Regions from separate parts of the Mucilaginibacter sp. P4_A11 genome, predicted to be linked through region 1. Evidence: riboswitches for the same ligand, from Rfam matches in the RefSeq annotation. Region 1 holds a riboswitch; each other region holds the start of a gene.
The links. Region 1 has a riboswitch for S-adenosylmethionine ahead of AC1DUD_RS10160 (transmembrane 220 family protein). Riboswitches for the same ligand answer to the same signal wherever they lie in the genome.
Positions count from the first base shown of each region.

Region 2: another riboswitch for S-adenosylmethionine. It lies ahead of AC1DUD_RS29935 (O-acetylhomoserine aminocarboxypropyltransferase/cysteine synthase family protein); the one in region 1 lies ahead of AC1DUD_RS10160 (transmembrane 220 family protein).
Region 3: another riboswitch for S-adenosylmethionine. It lies ahead of AC1DUD_RS17095 (peroxiredoxin family protein); the one in region 1 lies ahead of AC1DUD_RS10160 (transmembrane 220 family protein).
Region 4: another riboswitch for S-adenosylmethionine. It lies ahead of metH (methionine synthase); the one in region 1 lies ahead of AC1DUD_RS10160 (transmembrane 220 family protein).

Region 1 is NZ_JBFUHE010000004.1:232,189-235,361, forward strand. Features, by position in the region: gene AC1DUD_RS10150 (DUF72 domain-containing protein) at 1-511, opposite strand, end outside; gene AC1DUD_RS10155 (SDR family NAD(P)-dependent oxidoreductase) at 650-1,411, opposite strand; SAM riboswitch class I at 1,640-1,754, shown strand; gene AC1DUD_RS10160 (transmembrane 220 family protein) at 2,056-2,478, shown strand; gene AC1DUD_RS10165 (transglutaminase-like domain-containing protein) at 2,702-3,173, opposite strand, start outside.
Region 2 is NZ_JBFUHE010000026.1:6,497-9,669, reverse strand. Features, by position in the region: gene AC1DUD_RS29940 (hypothetical protein) at 1-760, opposite strand, end outside; SAM riboswitch class I at 1,101-1,211, shown strand; gene AC1DUD_RS29935 (O-acetylhomoserine aminocarboxypropyltransferase/cysteine synthase family protein) at 1,459-2,778, shown strand; gene AC1DUD_RS29930 (homoserine O-acetyltransferase family protein) at 2,869-3,173, shown strand, end outside.
Region 3 is NZ_JBFUHE010000008.1:142,175-145,347, reverse strand. Features, by position in the region: gene AC1DUD_RS17100 (peroxiredoxin family protein) at 1-517, opposite strand, end outside; gene AC1DUD_RS17095 (peroxiredoxin family protein) at 544-1,863, opposite strand; SAM riboswitch class I at 2,087-2,199, opposite strand; gene AC1DUD_RS17090 (protein-disulfide reductase DsbD domain-containing protein) at 3,115-3,173, opposite strand, start outside.
Region 4 is NZ_JBFUHE010000007.1:232,510-235,682, forward strand. Features, by position in the region: gene metH (methionine synthase) at 1-1,366, opposite strand, end outside; SAM riboswitch class I at 1,537-1,646, opposite strand; gene AC1DUD_RS15960 (Bax inhibitor-1/YccA family protein) at 1,780-2,511, opposite strand; gene AC1DUD_RS15965 (hypothetical protein) at 2,698-3,173, opposite strand, start outside.

The DNA.
Region 1 (3,173 bases):
CTTTTGGTAATTGTTCAAGATATGCCTTAAGCTCCGGGAAACTCTTCGGCGTGTAATTATCGCTTAACTGCAAAAACAGCGGACCAAGCTTATCGCCGAAGGCTAAAATACCTTCATAATAAGTAGTGGTAATATCCTCCGCGTTTTTTAACCTGCGAATATGGCTGATGCTCTGCGAAAATTTGGGGCAAAATTTAAAACCAGGATTGCTATCTGCTTTGGCTCCCCATTTGGCAATGGTATCAGGCCCGTAAACCTGGTAAAAGGTAGCATTAAGCTCTATACAATCAAAGTGCTTTACGTACTCGTCTAAAAAATTAGCGTCTTTGGTTTTTGGCGGATAGATCTTACCGACCCATTCCTTACGTCCCCATTTGGCACAGCCAACATGTACCTGAAGTGGCATATCATTTTTAGCGGCGGCAAGTGTATCAACAGTTATCTGCGGATCGGCCGGCAGGGTAAAATCAACCCTTGATAATTCTTCGTCAGTTACTCTACCAAATTCCATAATGCTTTTTTGTGCGAAAGATAGGAAATTGTCTGAATCAGAATTTACCGAATTTTTAAATTAACAGGATGCATTGCAGACAAATCACCTGATTCTGAAAATTCTTCAATCCTGTAAATTCTGATTCAGACAATCAATCTACAAAAACATCCCACCCGAAGCTTCAATACGCTGTGCATTGATCCAGCGGGCATCTTCTGTGCAGAGAAAAGCTACTACACCGCCAATATCATCGGGCTGACCTACCCTGCCCAAAGCGGTGGATTGTGACATCCTTTCTTCTAAACCCGGATGCGAATCGAATGCGGCTTTGGTAAAATCGGTTTGGATAATACCGGGGGCCACAACATTCGCAGCTATGCCACGACTGCCTAATTCTTTTGCCAAATATTTGGTGAATACTTCAATTGCACCTTTCATTGAGGCGTAGGCAGCGTATCCCGGTGTTGAGAAACGGGCCAGTCCGGTCGAAAAATTAATGATGCGGCCGCCATCGGCAATTACGGGTAAACTTTTCTGGGTTAAAAAGTAAACACCTTTAAAGTGCACATTGAACAGGTTATCAAAATCCTCCTCAGTAGTTTTTGCAAATGGCGATGCGGCATCAATACCCGCGTTATTGATCAGGAAATCAAAAGTTTCACGTCCCCATTTTTCATTCAATGTCGCTTTTAGGTCGGTAATAAAAGCATCAAAGGTGGATACAATACCCGTATCCAGTTGCAAAGCAGCAGCCTTCTGCCCTGCCGATTCAATTTCTGCAACAACAGCTTCTGCTTCTTCTTTTTTACTGCGGTAAGTAACAATTACGTCGATTCCTTTTTTGGCAAGATGCAGGGCGGCGTTTTTACCTAATCCACGGCTGCCGCCGGTTACAAGTGCTATTTTATTTGTTCCCATTGTGTTGTTTTTAAATGTTTTAACAATACAAAGGTGCAATAGTTAGCAACTAAAATTATGGTGACTACTTCAGATTAAATGGTGATCATTTCAGTTTTTTGAACTTGATTCATAACTGAAGAAAATAGCAATCTGAATAAAAAATAAAAATTCTACTTAAACTATAGGAATTATATAATTTGTTTTTATATTTGCACTGTCAACAACGACAAAACGTTCTTTTAATTTAACTTATCAAGAAAGACTGAGGGAAAGGCCCAAAGACGTCTTAGCAACCTGTACATCCGCATAATGTAAAAGGTGCTAATTCCTGCTCCTGTGCAAAACAGGAGAGAGATAATTATATCTACACCCCACAACCGATCTGATTAAGTGATTTTTTATAGTTTTCAAGTCGCGTGACCGAGAGGATAGGTGGGGGTCCGCAATACCCTAAACGGCAGTTCGAATCTGCCCGCGACATCAAATTTTCCCAAATAGTTTTTCATCCTGTATTTCCTAAGCCTGCTTTTTGCTGCAATCAAGCTGCACAAAAACTATTTTCGCACTTCAAAAAGTGCAAACTAAATCCCTATATTTAGCATTGCTTAACCTGCATTTAAGCAAGATAAACCGGTGTAAATTATTGCAATTGCTTTTTACTTATGAAGATCTTCAACATTGTATGGGTTGTACTTTTTATCATTTTTGCGGGTTTACAATATAACGACCCCGACCCTTACCTTTGGATGCCCATTTACCTGTATTGTGCCTGGTTTTGTTACCTGGCGGTTAAAAAGGAGTTTTACCCTATTGGTTATGCAGTTGGCATTATCACTTTTACAGGCTACGCAATTTATAAGATATTTGATAATAACGGCCTTATCGACTGGTTTGAATATCACCACGCCGAAAGCCTTGTACAAACCATGAAAGCCGAAAAGCCCTGGGTTGAAGAAGTACGTGAATTTTTCGGATTACTGATCTGTGTGGGGGTACTGGCGGCTAACTGGGTTTATGGGGTAAAGCAGCGTAAAAAAGTACCGGCAAAAAAGGGAAACGATAAGAGTTTAGCAAAGAAGCGCTAAAAATGCATTTACAAATAATAAAGAATCGTCATTGAGAGGTACGAAGACAACCGACCGAAGGGAGCTCATTAATACCTATAAAAAACAATTATAATTATTAATAATCCCCGATTGGCAGGTCCGCCCTGTATAATTTGGGATTGCTTCGTACCTCGCAATGACGGCGAGAGATGTCACTTTTTCCATTGTTGTCTTATTTGAGGCAGCAGTGCCTGCCATTCTTTTACAAGTACGATAATCCCTTAAATTCACTATCGCCATAATAAAAGGGCGCAAAGCCATCTTCGACAAGCTCACAACTTACCTGCATAGTAGTAAAGGTGACATCACCAAAAATATTGGCTATGGCCGAATCCGCAGCGTCATGGCCGGTAGCTATTTTGATAAGACCATTCAAAGGCACCAGTCGCGTGGCATCAAAAAGCACCCATTTGCCCCCAAGATAAGCTTCAAAACAGGCATGAAAATCGGCTGGTTTAAGATGATAGGCATAACCCGTAAAGTAACGTGCAGGTATAGTCAGCGCACGGCAAAGGGCTATGCCCAGGTGCGCGAAATCACGACAAACGCCGGCCTGTTCAGTCACCGTATCAAAAGCCGATGTTTGCGAATTGGTTGAGCCGCTTAAGTATTGGACGTTTTTATGAATCCAGTTGGTTAATTCAACTACCTGCTCAAAGGGGTTGGTGATATGC
Region 2 (3,173 bases), on a different contig from region 1:
AATTAGTTTTAAGTATTTTTTTATTGAGGATATATTGAATTTGAGAAATGTTAGCCGGATTAGAAATAAGCTTAGCATAACCCGAAGATTTTGATTTGAAATACGTTTGATAACGATGGATATCAAATTTTTTGGTTTCTACATAGATCAATCCATATTTTGCTTCACGGCCGTACTTTATTATTGCACTTGCATCTTTGTAAACAGAAACAGTTGCAACATCATTAGAGTTAAGTTTGTTTAAATCATCCCCCCTTACTCGTACACTATCGATAAAATATACTGGTTCGTTATTTTCAGTTTCGCCAGTTACATACTCATGGGTGTCTTCTTTCATCACTCCATGACAGGATAGTATCAAATCTGCACCTTCCACGGGTTTTTCCATGTAATATGCTTCATCTATAGGGAATAATGGCTTTTTAGTGCTATCTATCTTAACATAAAATGAAATAGTATCATTGGAAAAATTCCAATAATCGGAACAACCTCTGGTATTCCATTGCTCTTTAAATGCAGGATATAGTTTGAACAGATCTTTAAGCACCAATTTACTAAGATCAATCATTTTCCCGTCGGGCAATTTCCCCGCAAATTCTTTTGTTAACCTGATTTTGCTAATTAGATCAGATTTTTGATCTTGCTGAAATATCATTCCCGGATATTTGGGGGTCGAATATCCCTCGTCTGCTATATATCTTGAATCATCTCCAACGCAATTTGCCGTTAGATCCATTTCTTCAACTATTGTAGCTTTCAAACCGGGGTCAGATTTCTTTAAATCAGCAATTGTGGTTTGACAGAGGCAAATATTATTTACGATGATTTTTTTGAAAGATGTTGAATCATTTGTTTGAGAAAAAACATTTGTAAAAAAAACGGATAGGACTACAATAATTATAAATGATTATTGAAGCGTATTTTCCAGCATAAGGAATAGGTATTAAAGATATCTGCTAAGGTATAAAAGTTTTCATTCGCATTAGTTACAAGCCTTTTGAAATAAAATTTGGTACATTACCATATAAGGCCTTATATTTGGAACATTATTTGGTAGCGATACCATAGTCGATCAATCCTCCGCACATAGTTCGGGTTTTGATTTATAAAGAAGCGGCGAGAGATCAGGCTCCATGACCCGCTGGCAACCCTTCAGTGTTGAAGAAGGTGCCAATTCCTGTCCCGGCAAATAACACCGGGGAATATAAATTTTTAACCATGAAAAGTTTAATTAAATTTACGCAACGCAACACTTTTTACACCTCAAACGGTAACGTACAATATATTAGCTCCCCTATTAGCTGTATTTGTATGTGTTGCTGCTGTTGATGCTTAGCACGCCCCTGCTTTCATTTCATTGAAAATGCGCGTGCTGTTAAACCGGTTAATTCAAACCGGCTTGTCAAAATCCATCTAACATTCAAAAATCTAAATTAAACACATTAAAAAAATCAAACTATGTCTGCCTTAAAATTTGAAACCTTACAATTACATGCCGGCCAGGAAGTTGATCCAACAACAGGTTCACGTGCAGTGCCGCTTTATCAAACTACTTCATACGTATTTAACAGTGCCGAACATGGTGCAAACCTGTTTGCGCTGAAAGAATTTGGCAATATTTATACCCGCATCATGAACCCTACTACCGATGTGTTTGAAAAACGCATTGCAGCTTTAGAGGGTGGCGTAGCGGCGCTGGCAACGGCATCGGGACAGGCGTCACAATTTATTGCTTTAAATAACATCCTGCAGGTGGGCGATAATTTTGTTACTTCTCCTTTTCTGTATGGTGGTACTTATAATCAGTTTAAAGTAGCCTTTAAACGTTTGGGTATCGATGTACGCTTTGCTAAAGACGATACCGCAGCCAATATCGAAGCACTTATTGACGATAAAACAAAAGCTATTTTCCTGGAAACTATCGGCAACCCAGGTTTTACCATTGCCGATTTTGAAAAAGTAAGCGAAGTTGCCAAAAGGCACGATCTGCCATTAATTGTTGATAATACTTTTGGAGCAGGCGGTTACCTCTTCCGCCCTATTGAGCATGGTGCTAATGTGGTTGTGGAATCAACTACCAAATGGATTGGCGGGCATGGTACCAGTATTGGCGGTGCTATTATTGATGCCGGTAATTATAACTGGGGCAATGGCAAGTTTCCGCAATTCACTGAGCCATCTGAAGGTTATCACGGATTGGTATTTAACGATGTATTCGGTATCGGCGGCCCCTTTGGCAATATCCAGTTCATTATCCGGGCACGTGTAGAAGGTTTACGGGATTTCGGCCCGTCGCAATCGCCATTCAATGCGTGGCTTAATATCCAGGGACTGGAAACCCTTTCATTACGTGTACAACGCCATGTTGATAATGCACTGCAATTAGCCAAATGGCTTGAGCAGCATCCGCAAGTGGCAAGRGTGAATTACCCCGGATTGGAATCATCATCATATCATGATCTTGCTAAAAAATATTTAAAAAATGGTTTTGGCGGCGTATTGTCGTTCGAGATCAAAGGTGATAAAGCGCAGGCCAGCCAGGTCATCAACAACCTGAAACTGGTGAGCCATTTAGCCAATGTGGGCGATGCAAAAACACTGATCATACAGCCATCGGCAACAACGCATCAGCAATTATCTGATGAAGAGCAATTATCAGCCGGTGTTAAACCTGCATCATTGCGTGTTGCAGTGGGCATTGAGCATATTGATGATATCAAAGCTGATTTTGAACAGGCTTTTGCAAAAATTAAGCAAGGTGCGGGTGAGTTAGTTTAACAATGTATAGTTTTTTTTAAGTGATATAGTAAACGTTATTACAGGTTGCAGCCGGAAATTCCGGCTGCGCCTGGAATAACAAACAAAAGAATGAACGCAGAGATATTTAAATACACTGATACTTTTGAATTTGAATCGGGCCGGCAGATTGAGGGTTTAGAGATAGGCTTTCATACATACGGCAGGTTAAATAAGGAAAAAAATAACGTTGTTTGGGTTTGCCATGCGCTTACAGCCAACAGCGATGTACTTGACTGGTGGAAAGGTCTTGTGGGTACAGGTTACTTCATTAATCCTGAAGAGCATTTTATAGTTTGCGCCAATATTTTGGGCTCTCCTTACGGTACTACCAGTCCGCTGAGCATTAACCCGGTTACCGGTCAGCCATACTATCT
Region 3 (3,173 bases), on a different contig from region 1:
GCTTCAGTACCGCTATTTTGTTAGGTACCTGGTCTTTTGAATAAACTTTCAACTCCCATTTACCTGTTAAATTAGCTGTCGGGGCAACATCCTTGCCGGGTTCAATAAAGCGGTAGCTTTTGCCGTACTCTGCGGTGAACGGTAATGAATTCCCCCTGAAACCCGGTACCAGGCTGCGGTATTCACCGCTTAAGGTTCCGTCCTCTTCCACTTTGGCAACCAGGGCGGCATCATAGGTATTCATTTTAATAAATACCGAATCTTTGCCCACCTGCTTTACATGGAAATTGTCGCGGCGTGTACCGTTCAGCAGTGTGAATACAGCATGTTCAGCATCTTTGCCTTTCAGCTCGAAATTAAAGGGCACTTTAGTTTCGGCTACGGTGAACACACCCCGCCACACACCTTCCTTGATAAATTTTACCGGTGGATTTTTGTCCGCCGCGTGCACGGTACCGGCCAGCAACAACCCTGCTGTCAGGCATTTGAATGAAGTAATTAAATTGAGTGTTTTCATTCGATAAATTATAAGATAGTTAATAGTTACTTACCCTGGTGAGCTGGCTGATCAACAACGGCGGCTGTTTCCGGTGCAGGCTCGGCAATAAGCTCGTCTAACAGCTTGTTGAATTTCTTTTCGTAATCCTCATGGTATTTACCTGTTACGGTACCGGTATAGCCTGTGTAAATTTCCCTTACATCACCTTTTCTGTCGATGATAATAGTTGTAGGGAACGCGATGAACTTGTTAAGCGCGGGCAATTTTTGTGATACCAGTTTTTTATCGGCCAGGCCGCCAAACGCGATATCGTAATTGATAGCATATTTATCCTTTAACTTACCCAAAGTGTATTTGGCGTATTCCAGGCTGTCTTTTTGCTCAAAGCCTAAAGCAATGGCTTCTACACCGCGCTGATGGTTTTTATTGAACCATGGAGAAAGGAACACCGTTTGATCGGTACAGTTAGGGCACCAGGTACCAATGATCTCAACGATCACAACTTTGCCTTTGTATTTATCATCACTCAGCGATACCTGTTTGCCATCGATCCCGGGGAACGAAAAATCAAGCTTTTTGTAACCTTCCTTTAAAAATGTCAGCTTATAAGGATCGGGTAATTCTACCTCAGCTTTTTTAGCAGCATCAAACTTCAGGTTTTTATAGATACCAAAGCCTTCTTCACCGCTGATAGTTCCATCAGCATTGATCTTTCCTTTAATGATGAACGGGCTCGGACCGGTAAAACCGCTCAGCGCGAATTCATCGCCCTGCACGGTACCTTCCAGTTCGCGGGTATCACCAACAACGGTCATTACCACGCCGGTAAGCTTATTCCCTTTTTGTTTTAATAAGGCGATAGATGCAGGGACGGCTTCTTTACTGTAGGTTTTGATCTCCCATTTACCGCTCAGATCGGCGGTTGGGGCCACATCTTTACCTGGCTCAACAAAGCGGTAGGTTTTTCCGTATTCGGCTTTAAAAGGCAATGAGTTACCTCTGAAACCAGGTACCAAACTGCGGTACTCGCCGGTTAAAGAACCATCATCCTCCACTTTTGCAACCAGGGCCGCATCATAGGTATTCATTTTAATGTATACCGAATCCTGGCCGATGGATTTTACATGAAAATCGTCTCGACGGGAGCCATTGATGAGGGTAAATGTAGCATGCTCGGCATCCTTACCTTTCAATTCGAAATTGAACGGAACTTTTGATTCGCTCACTGTAAATTCGCCGCGCCATTTTCCCTCTTTTATAAATCTGGGCTTAGGGCCATCATTGGCAGAGGCTACAGCAACGCCACCAAGTAAAAAACTAACTGAGAGCAGTTTAGCTTTGGATAAGTAGTTTGTAATTTTCATTTGTATAAGTTTAAATTGTTGTTAATTGATACATAGCGTGCTAAAAATTTGGCACAAAGAATCCTTCCTGGCCCAGTTAAGGCCAATAATTAAAGGCAATAAAATTTCAGGAAACCGGCTTTTTAAAACCAGAAGGTGTACTGAACCAAACAACAACATCGTTTAATGGCTACCGGTTGCACGTAGAAATACGGATACTTTAATGTGTTCATGGTTTTTAGTTAATTTATATTCCGCCGGCATAATTGCTATCGGAAAAAGTTTAGCACTTATTTCAAACAATGAAAAGTCGCTATAAGATCATCGAGACTTCCTCTCCCTTATTCTTTATAAATCAACTAATTAATGGTGGGGTTAATTAGAATGCTGTAAAGATAGTAACAAATATGATAAATACAATAAAATCTATAGATTTAGTAGAATATTTTTTAATTACACCCTATTTATCTCATTAAAGCCTTAAAGGCATTTAAATTTTATTTTTTATCGTAGAGACGCATCACATGCGTTTCCTTTAGGACGAGCGAATCACCAGGTAGAAACCATATTGAAAAATAGCCTCTTACATCTTAAAGCACGAGGCACCTACGGAGCCTTGAGAAGTATATCCATTAGGCTATAAACACGTTACTCCTACGGAGTATAAAGCAATATGGCTGACGTGCCAATCGGCCTCAGAGAGGCCACGTGTTTATAGACAAAATTTAAAGAGATATTGGACTCCAGCGGAGTCTCGTACTTCAAAACGATTTCCCTGAATGTCAATATTGATTTGCTTATGAAGACACATGTGACACGTCTCTACATAAAATGTTTTTAATCCAATTCAAACTTCTTCTTATCTTGTAAACGATCAACATCCTGGTCTGTACAGCACACGCCTGTTTTACCACCATAGCAAAGCAACGCACTTAGTACAGCCAGGATGTTGATCTTATTTCTGGATCAATTTCCGGGATAAAAGCGCAAATTAACAACAATGGTAATTACAGAAAAGGATGCCACCATTCTGTAAGCGGGCTTTAGTGATAAAATTCAATTTCGGTTTCATGGTATTTATTTGTGTAAACCAGGTTTAAGCAAGTGGAGTTGTCCCCGACACTTTGCTCCGTCTAACAGTTCAATTTGGTGGCTAATGAGCTGTTAAACTATATTACTATTTTGTGATCGATAAATTCCGCTTTTTCTAAAGTCGTAAGTTCTAAGTTAAAAATAGAAAACCAGACTTGACTTGCGACTTTCGGCTTAGTACTATTTCACAGGAATGCTGAACTCAACATCCTCAGGCGGCAAACATTGCTTGTTACTGC
Region 4 (3,173 bases), on a different contig from region 1:
TACCCTGCACGCATTTCAAACCGGCCTCGATCACCGTCCATTTTGAGGAGTCGATCATGATAGGCAACTTGGCGATATCGGGTTCGGAGGCTACAAGGTTCAGGAATTTCACCATCACCGCTTCCGAATCGATCATGCCCTCATCCATGTTAATATCGATAACCTGCGCACCGCCCTCTACCTGCTGCAAGGCAACAGATAAGGCTGCTTCATAATCTTCGGCAAGAATAAGTTTAGAGAACTTTGGCGAGCCTGTAATATTGGTACGCTCACCCACGTTCACAAAAATACTTTTGGGTTTTATGGTAACGGATTCCAGGCCGCTCAGGCGCATATCCGGTTCAATTTCCGGGATAAGCCTGGGTGGATATTTGGCAGCTTTATCAGCAATGCATTTAATGTGTTCGGGTGTGGTACCGCAGCAACCACCAACAATGTTAACCAGCCCGGCTTTGATAAAATCATCAACCTGGTGAGCGGTTTCATGCGGGGTTTCATCGTACTGACCAAACTCGTTGGGTAAACCGGCGTTTGGATAGGCGGATATAAATACGCCTGCTTTTTCGGAAAGCTCGGCAAGGTGAGGGCGCATTTCCCTGGCACCCAAAGCACAGTTTAAACCTACCGAAAGCAGGTTAGCGTGGCTTATCGAATTCCAGAAAGCTTCAACCGTTTGCCCCGAAAGGGTACGGCCCGAAGCATCGGTAATAGTACCAGAGATCATGATGCCACCGCTATCGCGAAAAGCAGGAAAATCCTTACCTGCAGCTTTACATTCCAGCTCATAGCGTTTTATGGCGAAAAGTGCAGCCTTGGCATTCAGGGTATCAAAAATGGTTTCAACCAATAATAAATGTGAACCGCCATCAACCAAACCACGCACTTGGTCGTAATAAGCATCGGCCAGGTCATCAAAAGTAACGGCACGGTATCCCGGATCGTTTACATCCGGCGATAGGGAAGCCGTTCGGTTTGTTGGGCCTACGGCACCGGCTACAAAGCGCGGCTTGGCAGGATTGCGTAGAGTATACTCATCAGCTACTTCACGGGCAATGCGAGCGCCCTCGTAGCTTAGTTCATAAGCCAGCTCTTCCAGGTGATAATCGGCGAGGGAGATTACCTGCGTACTGAACGTGTTGGTTTCAATGATATCTGCCCCGGCTTCTAGGTATTCGGCGTGGATAGCCTTGATAATATCAGGACGTGTGATATTGAGCAGGTCATTATTGCCCTGCAGGTCGCTATGATGATCGCGAAAACGCTCTCCCCGAAAATCCTTTTCGGTAAGCTGGTACCGTTGTATCATGGTACCCATTGCCCCATCAATCACCAGGATGCGTTTCTGTAATTCTTTTCTAATGTCCATTTTTTGATTTCACCGATTTTTTATTTGATGATTTCACTGATTGGTTTGATTTTAAAGATTATTATGATCTACTGACGTATTAAGCAAATAGCTGGTCAGTCGTATCAAATCAGTGCAATCACAAATAAATAAAAAGCTTATCTCGAAAAGTCGGGTGTTATCATGACTTTCGCTTATCTGTCCCAGTGCCGTTTGGCTGCTGAGTAGAATGTAGCACCTTGTGAAGCACAGGTTGCTAAGACATCGCAGGGTCTAATCCCTCCGTCTTTCTCCATAAGCACTGCAAAGTTGCGCAATAAAGTTATCATTTGCAAGTGTATAACGTTTACGATATATCATAGCTAAGCCACATTGTTAAACAAAAAAAGCCGCCCTTTTTGAAGGCAGCTTTTTGATCGAATTTCTTAATGAGATTATCTTCTTCTGCCGAATAAACGGAGGATCATCAGGAAAAGATTGATAAAATCAAGATACAATGTTAAACCGCCTAAAAGGGCCATTTTGCTTGTTGATGATGTGCCGTATTCAAGACCTGCGCCTATGCGCTTAAGTTTCTGAACATCATAAGCAGTTAAACCTACAAATACTGCAATGCCAACATAGCTAATGATATATTCTAACTGGGTGCTATGCATAAACATGTTAAACAGTGAGGCAACGATTATACCAATAAGGCCCATCATCATGATTGATCCAAACTTGGTCAAATCTGTATTGGTGGTATAACCAGCTACAGCCATTATGCCAAAAACAACAGAAGTTGTAATAAATACGCCAAGTACCGAGCTTTCTGTATATACTCTTAGTATATAGCTTAAGCTGATGCCCATAACTGCTGAAAATGCGATGAACAACAATGCTGCTACACCATATGATAAGCGGTTAAAGCCAAATGATATAATAAGTACAAAAGCAAGCGGCGCAAACATAACAATAGTGCCTAAGCCTGTATTGCCGCCTGTAATTGGGTCCCTAAGCATTTCATATAATGCCTGGTTGCCTGAAAATATGAACGCGCATAAGGCTGAAAGCCCCAGGGCAACAAACATCCACACAAATACATTAGCTATGAATTTGCGCGATGCATCTTGTTCATTTAATTGTATTACGTTTTTATAAACGTATTCGGGATCTTTAATTTCCATTTTTTGTTATTAAATAATATACGAATTTATGAATAAAAAGTGAATGTAAGGTGAAGAGATAATACGGCTATCTACATCACGTCATTGCGAGGTACGAAGCAATCCCCAAGAAGCAGAGCGGCTATGCAGATTTCTCTGTACTGTCGGAGATTGCTTCGTACCTCGCAATGACGCGGTGGTTTAACGTTAATTCAGCCTCCTCATTAACTGCTCTTCTACCTTTTTGAAAACCTGTACGGGTTTCAACGCCCGCCAGCCAAGGTTATCGAGCTCGCCGCCGAAGTTGATGTAATAGTCGATGTTGTTGCGTTTAAATTCGTCAATCACGTGGTCGCGGAAGTTGATGCCTGCTATCCAGCCATCTTCTACATCCTGGAACCACTCTTCATAATAACAATCATCGCTTGAGTGAAAGTTGAGTACGTTTTCACCTATCAGGATAAAATGCGTGATGCCATTATCGATCATCAGGTCGAGTAGCTCACGCTTCAACAGCATGATGTCGTTATTAATGGCATCATTCCATTCACCTATCAATTCAATAATAGTGTAGCCTTTGTCATAATCGGCAAAAAGCACTTTAAGATAAAGTGTATTAGAGCCGAATGAATCCCACTGGGGATGCAGCAGGTAATTGTAAACCTGTTTGTCAAATTCAAATT